DNA from 3 places in the Rhizobium acaciae genome. Region 1 is predicted to be linked to each of the others. Evidence: riboswitches for the same ligand, from Rfam matches in the RefSeq annotation. Region 1 holds a riboswitch; each other region holds the start of a gene.

Region 1 (6,004 bases):
CCCAAGAAGGTCGCCAAAGGCCCGGAGAGCTTCGATGTCATCATCGAATTCAACCGTGATTTTCCAGGCGGCGTGACGGCGGCGCGGCAGCTCTTGTTCGAGGCCTATCTGTTGCACCTCGACAGGATCGGCGCGACGGATGACAGCAACAATCTGCGGCGTTTCGGCATGTCGGCGCCACTCGGCATGCCTGCGGTTCCCGAAGAGGTAAAGTTCGACCTCTCGCAGATGTTTTCGAATGGCAGCAGGATTACCGCCAAATCCCTCTGGACCGACAGCTACGCCTTCGCGACCCTGACCCGGGAAGCCATTGACCGGCTTTCGAGCTGGACAATGCCCAAAAACGATGACGACGAGAATAAGGGTGAAACCAAAAGCGGCAGCAAGAATAAGAAGACACCACTCGTCTACAAGATCTGGTGCGATCACAAGATCAAACGCTGCGTCTACGAATCCGTCAGGACAATCAAATGCGATGCGGCGCATGCATCCTTCGCAGCCAGCGGAAAAGGCATTGTCTGGGCAGTGGCCGATACCGGCATTGACGGGACACATCCGCATTTCAAAACACTGAGAACGCTCGATCTGCCGGACGGCCTCTTTCATCGGGATTTCACGGCCGACAATCCGGACCCGGCCGTGGCGTCGGCTGCGGCGCTGATCGACAATGCCGGCCATGGAACCCATGTTGCCGGCATCATCGCCGGCCGCACATCGGTGCTGGACGAACCGAAGACGGACGCGGTCAAGAAGATCTGCGTGAAAGCGGAGGTGCGCAACGAGGACGGGACCAAATCAACCGTCAAGGATACTCATGACGGCGTCATCACCGGCATGGCACCGCACTGCAAGCTGTTGAGCCTGAAAGTGCTGGCCAATGAGAAGCAGGGCAAGCTCAGCAATCTGCTGGCTGCGATCGGCTATGTTCAGCGCTCGAACGACTACGGGCGCAACATCAAGATCCACGGCATCAATCTCAGCCTTGGCTATCCGTTCGATCCGGTCTGGTTCGCGGCAGGGCAAAGCCCGCTCTGCGTCGAGGTCGACAGGCTGGTGCGTTCGGGCGTCTGCGTCGTGGTCGCGGCCGGCAATGCCGGCTACGGTACGGTGACGCAATTCTCAGGCGCGCCGGAGCGCGCGGCCCATAGCGGCACGATCATGGATCCCGGCAACGCAGCGCTCGCCATCACTGTCGGCTCGACGCATCGCGACATGCCGCATACCTACGGCGTCTCCTATTTTTCCTCCAAGGGACCGACCGCGGATGGGCGAATGAAGCCCGATCTCGTCGCCCCCGGCGAGCGCATCATCTCATGCGCGCTCTACAACGGCGCCAAGTCAGGTGAAGCGCCGTTCCGGGAGGATACCGGAACGAGCATGGCGACGCCGCATGTCTCCGGCGCGATCGCCGCGTTTCTCTCGGTTCGGCGTGAATTTCTCGGCCAGCCGGAACGCGTCAAGGAAATCTTCATCGGCGCCGCGACCGATCTCAAGCGACGACCCGAGTTTCAGGGCGCCGGCCTGCTCGATCTGATGCGAACGCTACAGGCTGTGTAAGGAGGACATATGGACACGCTTGGCCCCTCGCCATTCCTATGGCTCGAATTCGACAAGAATGGCGCGATCGATCCCGCGACGACGACAAGTCTCGCGGCGTTGCTCAACCAGCCCGGAACGACCGATCTGGTGGTCATGTCGCATGGCTGGAAGAATACCAAGGACGATGCCCGCAAACTCTACGGAACCCTGTGGGCGAACGCCCGCAAGAAACTTGCCCCCGACAAGGCGAACCACACCGTCGTCGCCGGTGTCGTCTGGCCCGCCAAGGCCTATCGCACCGATTTCGACGAGCAGACACTGGTGACGCCAGGCGGCGGTGGAACTCTGGCAGCAGATGGGACGGCGGCAGGCCCTGAGGATCTCGACGATCAGGCCTTCAAAGACGTGTTGAAGGATTTCGAGGATCTCTTCGGGCCGGATGGCGCCGCAACGGCCGAAAAGGCGCGGGCGGCAGCCGAAGCGCTCAATGAAACGACGTCGTTTTTCCTCGTCAAGAACGGCAATAAAGCACTCGGTTCTCCCGGAACGGATTCCGAACTCAACGCGGATTCAGCGCCGATTGCGCTCGCCACGGACGATGCCACCAGCGCCAAAATGCTGATGGAAGCTCTCATCGCGGCGCCGACATTTAACCTCGAAAGCTCCGTCGGCAAGGCTCAAGGGCTCGGGGATTTCGTCTCGGGCCTGATCTCCGGCCCGAGAGCGGCGGTGGCGCGGTTTTTGAACCAGCTGACCTATTACGAAATGAAGAAACGCGCCGGCATCGTCGGCGAGGCTTTGACGAAAAGCGTGCTGTCGAAGCTCGTGCTGCAGCAGCCGATCCGCCTGCATCTCGTCGGCCACAGCTTCGGCGCCCGGCTGGTCGCGGCAGCAGCCAACGGGCTCGCCCCGGTCCAGAAGCTGGAATTCTTCTCGCTCACCCTGCTGCAAGGAGCCTTCTCGCACAATGGCTTCGCGAAGGAGATCAAGCCGGGCCTTGCCGGCGCCTTTCCCGATGTCGTGGGCAAACCGACCGGCCCGATCTGCATCACCCACACCCACAACGATCTCGCCTGCACGCTCGCCTATGCGCTGGCGTCGCGCCTGTCGCGCGATATCGCCAAGAGCATCGGCGATGCCAACGACGAGTTCGGGGCGATGGGGGCGAACGGTCCGCAGCACCTGAAGGCGGGGCAGGCCGTCGAGGACGATACGGATGCCGTCTTCGCGCCGCAGGCCGGCAAGGTCAATACCTTCCTGGCGGACAAGTACATCATCAAGACGAGGGCGTCGGATGCCCATAACAATGTCGCCAACGAGGATGTCGGACGGCTGCTGGCAAAGATCGTCGGCTGATGGCCTTTCATAAAAAAACGCGCGGCGCTGTCAGTCGTGGAATTGTCATTTTCAGGATGACATCAGTCCTGTTCTCTGCGAAAAAGAGCGCGATGAGAGACAGGGGCGCCCGTCGACAGACGGGCTGAGAAGCACCCTTCGAACCTGAACCGGATAATGCCGGCGGAGGGAGTCGCTCGGGGCCGCGGCACCGTCCGCACGAACCGCCCCGTGCCCGCCCCCGCCTGAAAGGGGCCACATGCAGACCATGACCACACCAGGAGCGATGCTGAAGGCGATGCGCGAAAAGCCGCCGCTCGTTCAGTGCATCACCAATTATGTCGCCATGAATATCGCCGCGAATGTTCTGCTCGCCGCTGGCGCCTCGCCCGCCATGGTGCATGCGGCGGAAGAAGCCGGCGAATTCGCCGGGATCGCCAGTGCGCTGACCATCAATATCGGCACGCTGTCGACGCAATGGATCGACGGCATGCAGGCGGCGGCGAAGGCGGCGACATTAGCCGGCAAACCCTGGGTGCTCGATCCGGTCGCCCATTATGCGACGGCTTTCCGCCGCAACGCCGTCGCCGACCTCCTGGCACTGCGTCCGACCATCATCCGCGGCAACGCTTCCGAAATCATCGCGCTTGCCGGCGGAGAGAGCCGCGGCCAGGGGGTCGACAGCCGCGACCCGGTCGAACAGGCGGAAGGTTCGGCGCGATGGCTCGCTGAGCGTCAGCGGGCGGTCGTCGCCGTTACCGGCGCCGTCGATTTCGTCACCGACGGCGAGCGGGCCGTGCGCATCGAAGGCGGATCGGCCTTGATGCCGCAAGTCACAGCACTCGGCTGCTCGCTCACCTGCCTCGTCGGCGCCTTTGCCGCGACGGCACCTGAGGATATCTTCGGCGCGACGGTTGCGGCACTTGCAACCTTCGCCATCGCCGGCGAGGAGGCAGCACTTGGAGCGGCCGGCCCCGGCTCCTTCTCCTGGCGCTTCCTCGATGCGCTGGCCGCGCTCGACGCCGAAACGCTTGACGCCAGGGCAAGGATATCGGCCGCATGAAGGCTTTCGACCTTTCGCTCTACCTCGTCCTCGACCCCGATCTCTGCGCCGGGATCGGCATGGTCGAAACCGCGCGCCTTGCCATTGCCGGCGGCGCCACCATGGTGCAACTGCGCGACAAGCATGCCGGCACCATCGGGATGATCGAGACCGGCCGTGCCTTGAAACAGGCACTTGTTGGGACCGGCGCCCTCCTCATCGTCAACGATGACGTCGAGGCGGCAATCGCCATCGGCGCCGACGGCCTGCATATCGGCCAGGAAGACATGGATGCGATGAGAGCGCGGGCGATGGTCGGCCCCGACGTGATCCTTGGCCTGTCGGTCGAGAACGAGGCGCTCGCCGGTGCCGTCGATCCTGATCTCATCGATTACACCGGCGTCGGGCCAGTGTTTGCGACACCGACCAAGGCCGACCACAAGCAGCCGATCGGCTTTGACGGTCTTGCAAGGCTGGTGAAGGCCTCGCCGGTGCCGTCGGTGGCGATCGGCGGGCTCAAGGCGGATCATGTCGCCCAAGTGTTCGCCGCCGGCGCCAAGGGCCTTGCCGTCGTTTCCGCCATCTGCGGCACGCCCGACCCCGAAGCGGCCACGCGCCGCATCGCCGCAGAAATTCGAAAGGTCAGCGCATGATCCGCAACGTTCTCTCGATCGCCGGCTCCGATCCCTCCGGCGGCGCCGGCATCCAGGCCGATCTCAAGGCCTTTTCCGCCCGCGGCGTCTACGGCATGGCGGTGCTGACCGCGCTGACGGCGCAGAACACGCAAGGTGTCAGCGGCGTGCATCTGGTGCCGCCGCAATTCGTCGCCGACCAGATCAATGCCGTCTTTGCCGATGTCCGCGTCGATGCCGTCAAGATCGGCATGATTGCCAATGCCGGCATCGCCGATGCCGTTGCCGGAGCGCTGTCTGACCACCGCGACATTCCGATCGTCATCGACCCGGTCATGATCGCCAAGGGTGGAGCCGCCCTGCTTGCGCCTGAAGCGGTCGATGTGCTGACCCGCCGGCTGCTGCCGCTTGCCACACTGCTGACCCCGAACCTGCCCGAAGCCGCCGCCCTGCTGCACCAGCCGGTTGCGACAAACCGCGCTGACATGGCGGCGCAGGCCGAGCGCCTGCGGGCGCTTGGCCCGGTCGCGGTGCTGGTCAAGGGCGGCCATCTCGACAGCGACGAGAGCCCTGACGTGCTTGCCACCGCTGCCGGCCTGCACTGGTTCGAAGCCAGGCGCGTGCCGACCAAGAACACCCACGGCACCGGCTGCACGCTGTCCAGCGCGCTGGCGGCCGAGCTCGCCAAGGGCGCTTCGGCGCAGGAGGCGGTCGCCATCGCGAAGGTCTACCTCGCCGGCGCGGTCGCGGCTGCCGGAAGCCTCACCGTCGGCTCCGGCCACGGCCCGGTGCAGCATTTTCATGCGCTCTGGAAAGACGCCGAATAGGCGTCCGCTCAGCCAATATTCCGCCAATCGAAAACGGCTTGGCCTTCCCGGGCCGTTTTGCGTTCGGCACCTACTTTGCGTTGAAACCCTGGGGACAGCGGCGGCTCGCGCCTTTGGCCGTTTGAAAAACCTTGTTGACAAGCCCGGCCAGATGGCCAAGTCTATGACACTAAAAGGGGATATGTTCCGCAATAACGGAATAACTGGAGGAGTGACGGGTGCCAGACCTGCTTGTGAGCCTATATTCCACTGAGCTCGCCGACCTGAAACATAAAGCCGACGAAGTCGGCGTCTCCATCCGTCCGGCCCTCCCCCCGGAACTGCATCTTATCGTCAGCTGGGTTCGCGAACGGTTCAGCGAGAACTGGGCAAGCGAAGTCGCGGTCGCCTTCTCCCGCCAGCCCGTTGCCTGCCTGATATCAGTCGACGCCAGCAAGCTCCTGGGCTTTGCCTGCTATGACACGACGGCGCGCGGCTTCTTCGGCCCGACCGGCGTCGATCCCGATGCCCGCGGCAAGGGCATCGGGCTCGCCCTCTTTTCCGCCTGTCTTCAGACCATGAAGACGCTCGGCCACGCCTATGCCTTCATCGGCGATGCCGGCCCGGTCGACTTCTACGCCAGGACCGCA
Region 2 (6,004 bases), on a different contig from region 1:
CTGCCGTGTTGAGAAGCACGGCATCGTAGCCGATCTCCATTACTGTTGCCGCATGCGACGGGCGGCCGATGCCGGCATCGACAATCAAAGGAATGTCGGGGAAATGCGCACGCATTGATTTCAGCGCCATCAGATTGACCGGACCCATGGCCGAGCCGATCGGCGCGCACCATGGCATCAGCACTTCGCAACCTGCTTCCACTAAGCGTTCGGCAACAACCAGATCGTCAGTCGTGTAGGGAAACACTTTGAAGCCATCGGCGCAAAGGACCCTCGCGGCTTCCACCAGCGCAAAGACATCCGGCTGCAGTGTGTCGTGATGTCCGATCACCTCCAGCTTGATCCAGTCGGTGCTCAGAAGTTCCCGCGCCATGTTGGCCGTCAGCACGGCCTCCGACACCGAGTGGCATCCCGCGGTGTTCGGCAGCACGCGCACGCCGAGCGCGCGGATCATGTCGAAGAAGGTGGAATCGACCCTGCCCCCGGCCGTCTCGCGTCGCAGGGAGACGGTGATGATCTCCGTTCCGGAGCGACGAACCGCCTCTTCGAGAACGGCTGGGCTGGGATAGCGCGCCGTGCCGAGCAGTAGCCGCGAGCCGACCTCGCTTCCGTAAAACGCAACCATGTCAACCTCCCTGCAGTGCCGTGAGAATTTCGATCCGGTCACCCTCTGCAAGACGGCATTCGGTTCGCTCCTCGCGATGAACGAGTTCGCCGTTTACAGCAGTTGCCAGCCATCCACCCTCATATTCAAGAGTGGTCATCACATCAGAGAGTGTCAGGGCATCGAGGTGGTGATCCTCGCCATTGACGATCAGTTTCATGTCATTGTTCCTATCGCTGCTTGTTTCCTTTGCGGCGCGGCCAACAGTCGTGTCACTTCTCGGGCCATGGCCGGCGCCAACAGGAAGCCATGGCGGTAAAGACCGTTCACAAGAAGCACCGGCCCCATGTGAACGACACGCGGAAAATTGTCCGGAAAGGCCGGCCGCACACCCGCTCCGGTTTCGATCACGCGCGCTTCGCCGAAAGCGGGATGCAGCGCATAAGCGGCATTGAGCAGTTCCATGATCGAGCGCGCCGTGGGTGGTCCGTCCGCATCGCTCTCGATCATGGTCGCGCCGACCATGAAGCGGCCTTGCTGGCGCGGGACGATGTAGAGCGGGTAACGCGGATGCAGCAGCCGGATTGGCCGCGACAGCGAAATCTCCTCCGTTTCCAGATAAAGCATCTCGCCACGCACGCCCCGCAGCCGCTCCAGCGTGCCGATGGCGGCGGAGCCGGTGCAGTCGATCACGTGGTCATACCGGCCTTCCGGGAGATCACCGGCGACGCCCAGATGAAACTGAACGCCCCCGCCCTGCAACGACCTGTGAAGAGCCCGCAGAGCGCGCCGTGGATCGAGATGCGCCTCCTCGCGAAAGAAGAGGCCCTTGCGGAAGCGTCCCGCGAGCGCCGGCTCCAGCTCGGCTATGCCGCCTTCATCCAGCCATTCATACTCCGATGTGCGGGAGGCGAACCGTACAAGCTCGCCCTGATCCCGTTGCGGCGCGACGACCAGCGTGCCGTTGCGCGTGACTTCCCCCGGCACCGCGGCCTCCCACCAGTCGGCGGCAGTCTTGCCTTCCGCCAGCACCCGCTGGTCGGCGCTTTCCCGCTCGCACCAGGGCGCAAGCATGCCGCCGGCCAGCCATGACGCTCCCGCCCCGATCGTTGGCGCGATGTCCGCAACCTCCACAACAAAACCGTCTGACGCGAGCTCATGCGCCACCGCGAGGCCGGCAACGCCAGCCCCCTTGACAAGGATGCGCAATGTCACTCCCCCACGGGCATATAGAGATCGCCGCCCTCACGGTATTTCGCCGCCATCGCGTCCAGCCCCTCCTTCTGCGCTTCGGCGCGGATGTCGTGCGATATGCGCATGGAGCAGAATTTCGGGCCGCACATCGAACAGAAATGCGCCACCTTGTGCGCTTCCTTCGGCAGGGTTTCGTCATGAAAGCTGCGGGCGGTATCGGGATCGAGCGACAGGTTGAACTGGTCTTCCCAACGAAATTCGAAGCGCGCCCGCGACAGGGCGTCGTCGCGCAGGCGGGCGGCCGGGTGCCCCTTGGCAAGGTCGGCGGCATGGGCGGCGATCTTATAGGTGATGACACCGGTCTTGACGTCGTTGCGGTCGGGCAGGCCCAGATGCTCCTTCGGCGTCACGTAGCAGAGCATGGCCGTGCCGAACCAGCCGATCATCGCCGCACCGATGCCGGAGGTGATATGGTCGTAGCCGGGCGCGATATCGGTCGTCAGCGGCCCCAGCGTGTAGAAGGGCGCCTCGCCGCAGACCGCGAGCTGCTTGTCCATGTTCGCCTTGATCTTGTGCATCGGCACATGGCCGGGCCCTTCAATCATCACCTGGCAATCCTTCGCCCAGGCGATCTGGGTGAGCTCACCGAGCGTTTCCAGTTCGGCAAATTGTGCCGCGTCGTTGGCATCGGCGATCGAACCGGGGCGCAGGCCGTCGCCCAGCGAGAAGGTGACGTCATAGGCGCGGGCGATGTCGCAGATCTCCTCGAAATGCTCGTAGAGAAAACTCTCTTTGTGGTGATGCAGACACCACTTGGCCATGATCGAGCCGCCGCGGGAAACGATGCCGGCAACCCGATTGACGGTCAGCGGGATATAGGAAAGCCGCACGCCCGCATGGATGGTGAAATAGTCGACGCCCTGCTCGGCCTGTTCGATCAGCGTATCGCGATAGACCTTCCAAGTCAGGTCCTCGGCAATGCCGCCCACCTCTTCCAGCGCCTGATAGAGCGGCACGGTACCGATCGGCACCGGCGAATTGCGGATGATCCATTCGCGGATATTGTAGATGTTGCGGCCGGTGGAAAGATCCATGACCGTGTCGGCACCCCAGCGGACCGCCCAGACCATCTTCTCGACCTCCTCGGCCATGGAGGACGTGACGGCCGAATTGCCGATATTGGCGTTGATCTTCACCAGGAAGTTCCGGCCGATGATCATCGGCTCGGATTCCGGATGGTTGATATTGGCGGGAATGATCGCCCGGCCTTCGGCGACTTCCCGGCGCACGAATTCCGGTGTGACGAAATCCGGGACATGGGCGCCAAAACTTTCGCCGTCGCGGATAAGAGCCTCCTTGGCCGCCTGACGGCCGAGGTTTTCGCGAATGGCGACGAACTCCATTTCCGTTGTGACGATGCCAGCACGCGCATAGGCAAGCTGGGTAACGGCCCTGCCGTTTCTGGCCTTGAAGGGCTGGTTGCGGATCGGGAATTCGGGCGTCAGGTGATTTCCGGAGATGAAGCCGTTATCCTCCGGCCTGACGATGCGACCCTCATAGGCCTCGACGTCGCCGCGAGCGAGAACCCAGCTTTCGCGCAGGCGCGGCAGGCCGGACTCGATCGCCACGACATGTGCGGGATCGGTGTAGGGACCTGAGGAATCGTAAACGGTCACCGGCGGTTCGCCGGAGGTCGGATGAACGGAAATCTCGCGCATCGGCACGCGGATCTGCGGATGCAGTTCGCCCGGGATATGAATCTTGCGGGAGGCCGGCAGTGGGCCGGTCGTGACAGTCGGGGTAAGATGTTTTGCGGCAATATTCATGGATGAGGCTCCAAAGGTTGGAGACCCAGTCATCAGAGCCGGAATGATGAAAAGACGCTGACAGGAATCCGCACGCGGAATCCCAGTCATAGCAGCGCTTGCACCGTCCCTACGCCAGTATGAACTGGATCAGGTTCAACGGGTCACTGCGCCGCGAAATCGCTCAGCAGTATCTCAGCCCCTTGTCGTGACCCCCCTGGTGAATGAACGTAGGTTAGTGCCCGAAAAGGCGTTTCGTCAACCGTCAATCGCCAAAGGATGTCAGAACCGTCTTGCCCGCTACATCCGGTAGGCGACGGCGCCACCCGTCAAACCGGCACCTGCAGCGGTCAGCAGCAGCGTCTCTCCCTCCGCAAACTGCCGCTTGTTCTTGGCGATAGAGAGCAAAAGCGGAATGGTCGCGGCAGAGGAATTGCCGAAAATTCGATCGTCCGGACTGTCCTTGCCGGATCGATGCCGAGATTGTCGCAAACGGCGCCGAACATGCGTGCATTGGCTTGGTGCGGAAGGAACCGGCCAATCTGGCCGGCGGTGATTTCTGCATGCTGCAATACTCTTTGCGACGTCTTGGAGCAGCACCGCGCTCGCCCGCTCGGCGAGGTTGATCCGGCGGCTAAGAATGTTGGCCGCAACCACCAACACTGCACGCCCTTAGGCGCGAACGAAACCGTCGGCGAGCATGAGCGCATAGAGGAAGCCCGAACAGGCGCCCGCAAGGTCGATCGCGCCGGATCGCATAAGTCCAAGTCTATGGGCGAGCAAGGGGGCGGAGGGCAGAAGCAGGATGATCGGGTGTTGACGTTGCGAGCAGAGTGAGCGCGATCTCGCTTCGGGCAATCTCCGCATCGTTGAGGGCTATCCGGCCTGCGTCGGCAGCAAGGCCGCTCAGCGTCTCACCGTCTTCGGCCCAATGGCGCGTGCGACGTCTGCTCGTCAGTAACCATGCACCACAATTCAATATTCTATCGCTGAATAGAATATTGAATTGAGCCTCCGTCGATGTCAGCATCCTTGCCAAGCCGAATTGCGCTCGTTCGGGCCACGATCCGACGAATCTCAACAAGAACGGCCGCTCGATAGCCGTCGGGGGCATGAAGAGAGCAGCCCCTGTCTGTTCAGGAGCGCCCGGATCGATCCGCAGAGGGGACGTCGGTAATCCGCGTTCGTATCTCTTCGACAAGAGTCGGACGAATGCCGTCCTCACCAAGCACGGTCTTGAGGTAGTCAACGGCGCGGGCGACAACATTGGCTTCCGTGTGGGCGCGTATGATCTGATCGACACCGGGAACGAGAGTTGCGCAATCAAACTGTTTCATGGCTTTCTCCTCACTGTCTCAGGGCTTCGCTCGTCGAAATCCTCGCGCCGCCGTTGGCGCCGGCGGCGAGCAGCGAGGCCGCTTCGTCATCGACGGCGACAAAGACGTTTGTAAGCCCTCGCCTTCCGAGTTCCTCCAGAAGTCGTTCCGCGTCGGAGGAACAACGAAGACAACCAGCGACACGCATCCGGCTGGCGCCTCTTTCGAGCAGCCAAGTTCCGTCATCGTCAGCGGCGAGGCATGCATCGAAACGCTCCGGGACTGCTGGCGATTGAGACGGCTCGCCGACCTCGAATCTGATCCCGGCCTCCCGGAGCTTGCGGAAACCGCCGCCGTTCACCCGCGGATCGGGATCTTGCAGGCAGGCATGAACAGCGGAGACGCCTGCCGCGATGATCGCATCGGCACAGGGCGGCGTTGTGCCCCAGTGGCAACAGGGTTCCAGCGTCACATAAAGCGTGGCGCTACGAGCACGGTCGCCGGCATCGTCAAGGGCGACACGCTCGGCGTTGGGCCGACCGCCCGCCTGGGTCCGGCCGCGCCCGACGATCGCGCGATCGCGCACGATCACGCGTCCGAACGAAGGATTGGGCCAGACATGCCACCTGCATGGAACGGGCAAGGCGCGACGCGAGATTGGATCACTCGCATTGACTGAGCACCGCGCGTCCGCAATCTGACACCGCCATATTCAGATTCGCGTTCAATGTGCAATTCGCGAATGAAAGTGCCATACCTGATTTACTAGTGACAATTTGTCCTACTAATGACAATTAGTATTACTAATAGAGAATGCTGATAGATGGCATACATCCACGCTATGGATAAAGAGACATGCGGTTCAAAGGCCTTGATCTAAATCTCCTGGTCGTGCTCGACGCTTTGATGGCCAAGCGTAATCTCACGGCAGCGGCACGCAGCATTAATCTGAGCCAGCCGGCCATGAGCGCGTCGGTCGCCCGGTTGCGCGCCTATTTCCAAGATGAGCTGTTTGCGATGGTTGGCCGCGAATTTATCCCTACGCCGCGTGCCGAAGGGCTCGCGTCCGCGGTGCGCGAGGCTCT
Region 3 (6,004 bases), on a different contig from region 1:
GCACATCCTTCGCCTTCACCGACCCGTAGCCGATGCGCTTGCCGGCAACCGCGACCTCGACCAGCGGCTCCAGCCAGAACATTCCGCGCGAGCCGTTGCGCACGATCTCGGCATCGAAGCCGCGGGCGGCGATCTCCTGGGCAATCGCCTTTGCCACCTTTTCGGCCCCGAGCGCCAGCGCTGCGGCATCGCGCGGAACATATATCCTGACCGTCATCGGCGTGCCTCCGCGACGAGTTCCACCACCGTCTGATCGTCGATCCGGCCATAGACCTCGCCGTCGAGCATCGCCGCCGGCGCACAGGCGCAGAGCCCGAGACAGTAGACCGGCTCCAGCGTCACGCCGCCATCGAGCGTCGTCTGATGAAAATCGATGCCGAGCAGCGCCTTGACACGTTCGGCCAGCGCATCGCCGCCCATCGACTGACAGGCTTCGGCGCGACAGAGCTTCAGCAGATGCCGGCCGGCGGGATGGTCGCGATAATCGTGATAGAAAGTCACCACGCCATGCACCTCGGCGCGCGAGAGGTTCAATTCCTCCGCGATAACAGGCATGGCTTCCTGCGGCACATAGCCGAATTCCTGCTGAACCTCGTGCAGAATGGGAAGCAGCGGTCCTTCGAGAAAGCGAAGATCGGCGACGATGGCTCGGGTGCGTGCTGCAATATCGCCTTCGGCGATATGAATGATCATAAGGCAGCCCTCCCAGCGGCTTGCTCGTTACAAAATAGCGGGCCTCCCCCAGCCGAGTGCTATTCCGCAACCACCATCTCAGGGAAGCAGCCGGCGATCAATAAAGCTATCTCGTTGCTTGATAGGTTTTTTCTATCAAAGTTCTTCATCTTGCACGAGCACTCTCGCTTCATGCAGCAAGGCCGAGACAAGCGGCGTGAAGGGCTCGCGATAAGGCGCAACAAGGCCGACCAGATGATGCGCCTCCGGCTCGACGATCGGGATCATGCGGATTTCCACTGGAAACCCGAAGGATTTGGCGACGTTGCGCGGCATGATGCTCGCCCAGCGTCCAGTCCTGACATGCGAGAACAGCACGATCATCGAGTTGGATTCGAGCGTCGGATGCGCGGTGGCGCCTGCTTCCGTCAAGTGCCGGTTGATGATGCGGCGGTTCTGCATGTCGGCAGTCAATAGACAAAGCCGAAGATCACCGATCTCCCGCCAGGTCACGTTGTCGCGATCAGATAGCGGGCTGCCGGCAGCCGTGATCAGATTATAGCGCTCGGCATAAAGGGGAACGGTCGTGACGCGGCCGAGCGGCTCGTTTTCGAGATAGGTGATGCCGGCATCGATTTCGAGGTTTTCGAGCATGCTCAGCACCTGCAGCGAATTGCGCGAGACGATCGAGAAGGTCACGCCGGGATGCCGCTCCTGAAATGGCGTGGTGATGCGCGACAGCATGGCAAGCGCGGTCGGAATGGCGGCGAGGCGGATGTGGCCGGAAAGACCGCGGCGCGCGGCGCGCATCTCCTCGCGCATGGTGCGGGCATCGCCGACGATGCGTCGGGCCCATTCGAGCACGCGCTGCCCCTCAGGCGTCAGCCCCTGGAACCGCGAACCGCGCTGCACCAGCATGACGCCAAGCTGATCCTCGAGCTGCCGGATGGCAGCCGAAAGCGTTGGCTGCGAGATCCCGCACTCCTCCGCGGCGCGGCCAAAATGCTTTTCATTGGCAAGGGCGATGAAGAATTCCAGCTTGTCGATCATCCGGTCTCCCGATCCGGCATGACATCATCCGGGCCAGTTCATCTTTGACGCAGCAGCCGTGCTCCGCAAGGGCGATCTCTAGATCAGGATGATTTTAGGCCCGATCGGCCCAAAATCTGAATCCTGATCTAAATCAAAGAAATAGAGCATGATGTCGTCCGAAAACCGCGCACACTTTTCGGCATCATGCTCTAGCTGTTTTCTGCAGCCGGGAAAAGATCGAACAGCGATTCGAGGAAGGCAAGCACGCTGACATTGCCGATGCTGTAATAGACCAGCCTGCCCTGGCGGCGCGTATGGACCAGGCCTTCTAGCCTTAACCGCGCCAGCTGCTGCGAGACCATTGCCTGCTGGATGCCGAGGATATTTTCGATCTCACCCACCGTGCGCTCCTCGTTCGCCAATATGCAGAGGATCAGAAGTCGGGTCGGGTGCGCTAGCGCTTTCAGCAGATCGCTCGCTTCATCGGCTTTTCCAGCGAGTTTGTGCAATTCCTGGCCGGACATCCCCGGCTCGGGTTTGGGCAACGGCATTCGGTATCTCGGAAGGGAGGCAATGAGTAGATCAGCACAATAGCATATTCGCACAAGCGAATTGGTCAAAAGTGATGAAATGTCAAAAAAGGTCCAAACAAATCAGCAGATAAGCTGACCTCCATTGATCTCGATCACCTGTCCGGTGATGTAGCCCGAGAGCGAGGGAGCCGCCAGAAATAGGTAGGCGGGAGCACAATCCTCCGCCGTGCCGAGCCGCTGCAGGGGGATGGATTTTCTCGTCTGCTCCAGCTTTTCGCGCGAGGAATAGCGCTCATGGAAATCCGTCTCGATCGTTCCCGGCGATACGCAATTGACGCGGATTCCGTCCGGTGCAAGCTCGCGGGCAAGCGCCTTGGAATAGGTCGCAACAAAGGCTTTCGAGGCCGAATAGATCGAGGAACCGGGGCTGCCGCCGGTCAGCGCCGAAATCGAAACGGTGTTGACGATGGCAGCGCCACCAGCCGCCTTCAATGCCGGCAGCAGCGCCCGCGTCAGCGCCACCACCGATGTCTGGTTGAGCCGTACGACCGCTTCATATTCTGCGTCGGTGAGCGTGGCAGCGGGAAAACGACCGAGCATGGTGCCGGCATTGTTGACCAGCACATCGACCTTATCGAAGAAGGCGAGAACATCCTCGGCAAATTGCGCTGCCCCACCGACTGCAGAGAAATCGGCATTAAGCAGCAGCGCCCGTCTTTCGGATTCAGCCGTCAGCAGGAAATCCGGCAGGGCGCGTCCCGGCTTGCGCCCGGTATGGACGATCACCTTCGCGCCGCAGTCCAGGAACTGCCGGGCCACTTCAAGGCCGATGCCGCGGCCGGCGCCGGTCACCACGACATTGCGATTTTCGAACAGTCTGGGATGGAACACGAAGCCGTCCTCCTCGCGGACAGTGCCGCCGGTTGTGTCATTCGCCCTTAACATATGAGCGCGCCGACTGAAAGAAAGGCGCGCATCGATCTTTCCTGGGGAGGACCGGGGTTAGTTTTCGTTCTCCAGAAGCCGCGCGCCCGGCCCTTCCTTGCCGAGCCGGTCGCAGGGATTGCGCAACGGACAGCTTTCGATCGACAGGCAGCCGCAGCCGATGCAGCCGGTCAGACGGTCGCGCAGCAGGCTAAGCCGCCTGATTCGCGCGTCGAGATCATCCTTCCACAGCGCCGACAGCGTCTGCCAGTCGGCGACGGTCGGCGTGCGTCCTTGCGGCAGGGACTCGAACGCCGCCTGGATTTCCGAAAGCGGAATGCCGACACGCTGCGCCACCTTGATGATGCCGAGCCGGCGAAGCACATCGCGCCCATAGCGCCGCTGATTGCCGCGGGAGCGGATGCTCGAGATCAGCCCCTTGGTCTCGTAAAAATGCAGCGCCGAGACGGCCAGGCCGCTGCGCTCCGCCACTTCGCCGACCGTCAGGAGCTTGCCGAGCGGCGCTGCCGGAATTGTATCCATCGCCTCTTGACCTCAATATTAGTCGAGGTTCTATAACCCTTGCTCCTGCAATCGTAAAGTCCAATCGCAACAAGGAGCGACGCATGAAAACACCCACCAGGCTGGCTGTCATCTACGGGAGCACGAGAGAGGGCCGCATCTGCGACCGGGTGGTCAAATGGCTGACGCAGGAACTCCTCCGCTTCCCGCAATTCGATATCGACATCATCGACCCACTGGATTTCGCACTGCCGACCAACCGTGACATAGCGCATCCTGAAATCGACAGGCTCGCCGGACGGCTTGGCATGGCCGACGCCTTCATCATCGTCACGCCGGAATACAATCACAGCTTCACCGCCTCGTTGAAGTCGATCATCGATTTCTTCTTCGAGCCCTGGCAGGGCAAGCCGGTCGCCTTCGTTTCCTATGGCGGCATATCCGGCGGCCTGCGCGCCGTCGAACAGCTGCGGCTGGTCTTTGCCGAACTCCACGCCGTCACCATCCGCGATTCGGTCAGCTTTGCCGCACCTTGGAACCGCTTCGATACGCAGGGAAGGCTCGACAATCCCGCCGATGCAATGCGTTTGCTCGATCGGATGATGGCGAGGCTGGAATGGTGGACACGGGCGCTCGTCACCGCCCGCAGCGATCGTCCCTATGCCGACATAGAGCGCCGCGCGTCTTTTCAGGAGCGCTAAGGACGCTCTATCACTTTGAATCTGCGTATGATCCTTTCCGAAAATCGATGCCGATTTTCGGGGTTATGCGCTAGCCGCCTGAGGCAGGAAGCTCCGGTTCCGTTCCCGGCAGGTACGGAACCATTGGGAACACCCGGGCAGATCCTCCGCCCGGGTGTTTTCCGCCACATCCGGTTCATTCCGACCGCACGGACGGGTTCGCAATTTTGCGGTTGCGGGGAGAAAACCGCGGTGATAGTTTCCGAGCAAATAACAGGGGAGCTCTGTATTGCCGGGGCTGAGATGTGAGGCGCAAGCCTCTGGACCCTTCAAAGCTGATCTGGGTAATGCCAGCGGAGCGAGGTTCAGATGTTCTCAGGCGCACAAGTGTCACTCTATCCGATGTCCGACAATTTCGTCGGCATCATTCTCGACGCCGTCACGGCGCTGGATCCCTATCGCGACCGGTTGCGCATCGAGGTCGATGACATCTCCACTCTGCTGGTCGGCCCGCCTGACATTCTCTTCGCCGCCATGCACGATCTTTTCGTCGCCGCCGCAAAAACCGGCGAGCATTGCGTATTATCCGCTGCCGTTTCACGCGGCTGCCCCGGCGAGCCCGACGACGCCATCTGCGGCGTCAACCCCTCCCTCGGCCAGGCGGAGCCGCTTGCCGAGCGTATAACAGCCGCACTTGCCGCCGTTGAAACCACCGCCGAAAGCGGACAGCCGACCGCTGCGCAATTCTCGCTCTACGTCATGGGAACCGGTACCCATATGGACGAGATCTATGGCTGCATCGACTTCCTGAAGCGCTCCGGCACCTTCGACCGCGCCAAGAATTTCTGCACCAGGCTCTCTGGCGACGCCGGCGCGGTCTTCGCCACCATTCGCGAGGCCTTCTTTCGCTTCGGCGACCCCGAGGGACATGTGACCCTCGACATCACGGTTTCCGCGAATAGCCCGACGAAAGCCTGAATCGAACGCTGATGACACCGCCATCACCATCGGAATCGCGCCTTGCCGCGCTCCGCACCGCTCTCTGCCGGGGCATACCCGCCCTGCTCGCCGGTTGCGCCTTCTTGGCGGCATGGGAACTCTATGCCGATCTTTCGGGCATAAAACCTTCTATCCTGCCGGCGCCTTCGCGCATCGTCGTCCAGGGCTGGCTGAACCGCGAGGCGCTGATATCAAATACCTGGCCGACGCTCGGCGCGACACTCGGTGGTTTCGCCCTGTCGCTTGCCTTCGCCTTCGCCGCCTCGATCCTCATGGATTTCGTGCCTTTCATGCGCCGGGCATTGCTGCCGATCTTCATCGCCAGCCAGACCCTGCCGCTGGTGGCGATCGCTCCCCTCGTCGTCCTCTGGTTCGGCTTCGGCCTGTTGCCGAAGATCCTGCTGGTGGCGCTCGTCACCTTCTTCCCGCTGCTCGTCGCCCTGCTGCAGGGCTATGAATCGACCGACCGCGACATTGCCGAGTTGCTGAATTCGATGAAAGCGAGCCGCTGGCGCATTTTCCGCCTGGCACGGCTTCCCTCCTCGCTGCCCTATTTCTTCGCCGGCCTGCGGATCTCGATCACCTATGCTGTCGTCGGCGCGATCTTCGCCGAATATGCCGGTGCCGCCCGCGGCCTCGGCA

Evidence for each region. Region 1 has a riboswitch for thiamine pyrophosphate ahead of thiM (hydroxyethylthiazole kinase). Riboswitches for the same ligand answer to the same signal wherever they lie in the genome.
Region 2: it holds a riboswitch for thiamine pyrophosphate, as region 1 does, so the genes downstream of both, thiC (phosphomethylpyrimidine synthase ThiC) here and thiM (hydroxyethylthiazole kinase) in region 1, are expected to answer to the same signal.
Region 3: it holds a riboswitch for thiamine pyrophosphate, as region 1 does, so the genes downstream of both, OLZ32_RS25165 (Ykof family thiamine-binding protein) here and thiM (hydroxyethylthiazole kinase) in region 1, are expected to answer to the same signal.

Annotation. Positions count from the first base shown of each region.
Region 1 covers NZ_JAPCZO010000002.1:81,755-87,758, reverse strand. The annotation lists gene OLZ32_RS04220 (S8 family peptidase) at 1-1,557, shown strand, start outside; gene OLZ32_RS04215 (hypothetical protein) at 1,567-2,895, shown strand; TPP riboswitch at 2,987-3,083, shown strand; gene thiM (hydroxyethylthiazole kinase) at 3,134-3,937, shown strand; gene thiE (thiamine phosphate synthase) at 3,934-4,569, shown strand; gene thiD (bifunctional hydroxymethylpyrimidine kinase/phosphomethylpyrimidine kinase) at 4,566-5,375, shown strand; gene OLZ32_RS04195 (GNAT family N-acetyltransferase) at 5,594-6,004, shown strand, end outside.
Region 2 covers NZ_JAPCZO010000055.1:13-6,016, reverse strand. The annotation lists gene OLZ32_RS38795 (thiazole synthase) at 1-625, opposite strand, end outside; gene thiS (sulfur carrier protein ThiS) at 627-824, opposite strand; gene thiO (glycine oxidase ThiO) at 821-1,813, opposite strand; gene thiC (phosphomethylpyrimidine synthase ThiC) at 1,816-3,624, opposite strand; TPP riboswitch at 3,713-3,832, opposite strand; partial or broken gene OLZ32_RS38775 (3-oxoacyl-[acyl-carrier-protein] synthase III C-terminal domain-containing protein) at 3,904-4,546, opposite strand; gene OLZ32_RS38770 (DUF1059 domain-containing protein) at 4,740-4,940, opposite strand; partial or broken gene OLZ32_RS38765 (bifunctional diaminohydroxyphosphoribosylaminopyrimidine deaminase/5-amino-6-(5-phosphoribosylamino)uracil reductase RibD) at 5,224-5,577, opposite strand; partial or broken gene nodD2 (transcriptional regulator NodD2) at 5,775-6,004, shown strand, end outside.
Region 3 covers NZ_JAPCZO010000017.1:22,039-28,042, forward strand. The annotation lists gene OLZ32_RS25130 (formate dehydrogenase beta subunit) at 1-217, opposite strand, end outside; gene OLZ32_RS25135 (formate dehydrogenase subunit gamma) at 214-693, opposite strand; gene OLZ32_RS25140 (LysR family transcriptional regulator) at 829-1,722, opposite strand; gene OLZ32_RS25145 (ArsR/SmtB family transcription factor) at 1,914-2,255, opposite strand; gene OLZ32_RS25150 (SDR family NAD(P)-dependent oxidoreductase) at 2,358-3,182, opposite strand; gene soxR (redox-sensitive transcriptional activator SoxR) at 3,240-3,704, opposite strand; gene OLZ32_RS25160 (NADPH-dependent FMN reductase) at 3,788-4,384, shown strand; TPP riboswitch at 4,629-4,742, shown strand; gene OLZ32_RS25165 (Ykof family thiamine-binding protein) at 4,733-5,341, shown strand; gene OLZ32_RS25170 (ABC transporter permease) at 5,353-6,004, shown strand, end outside.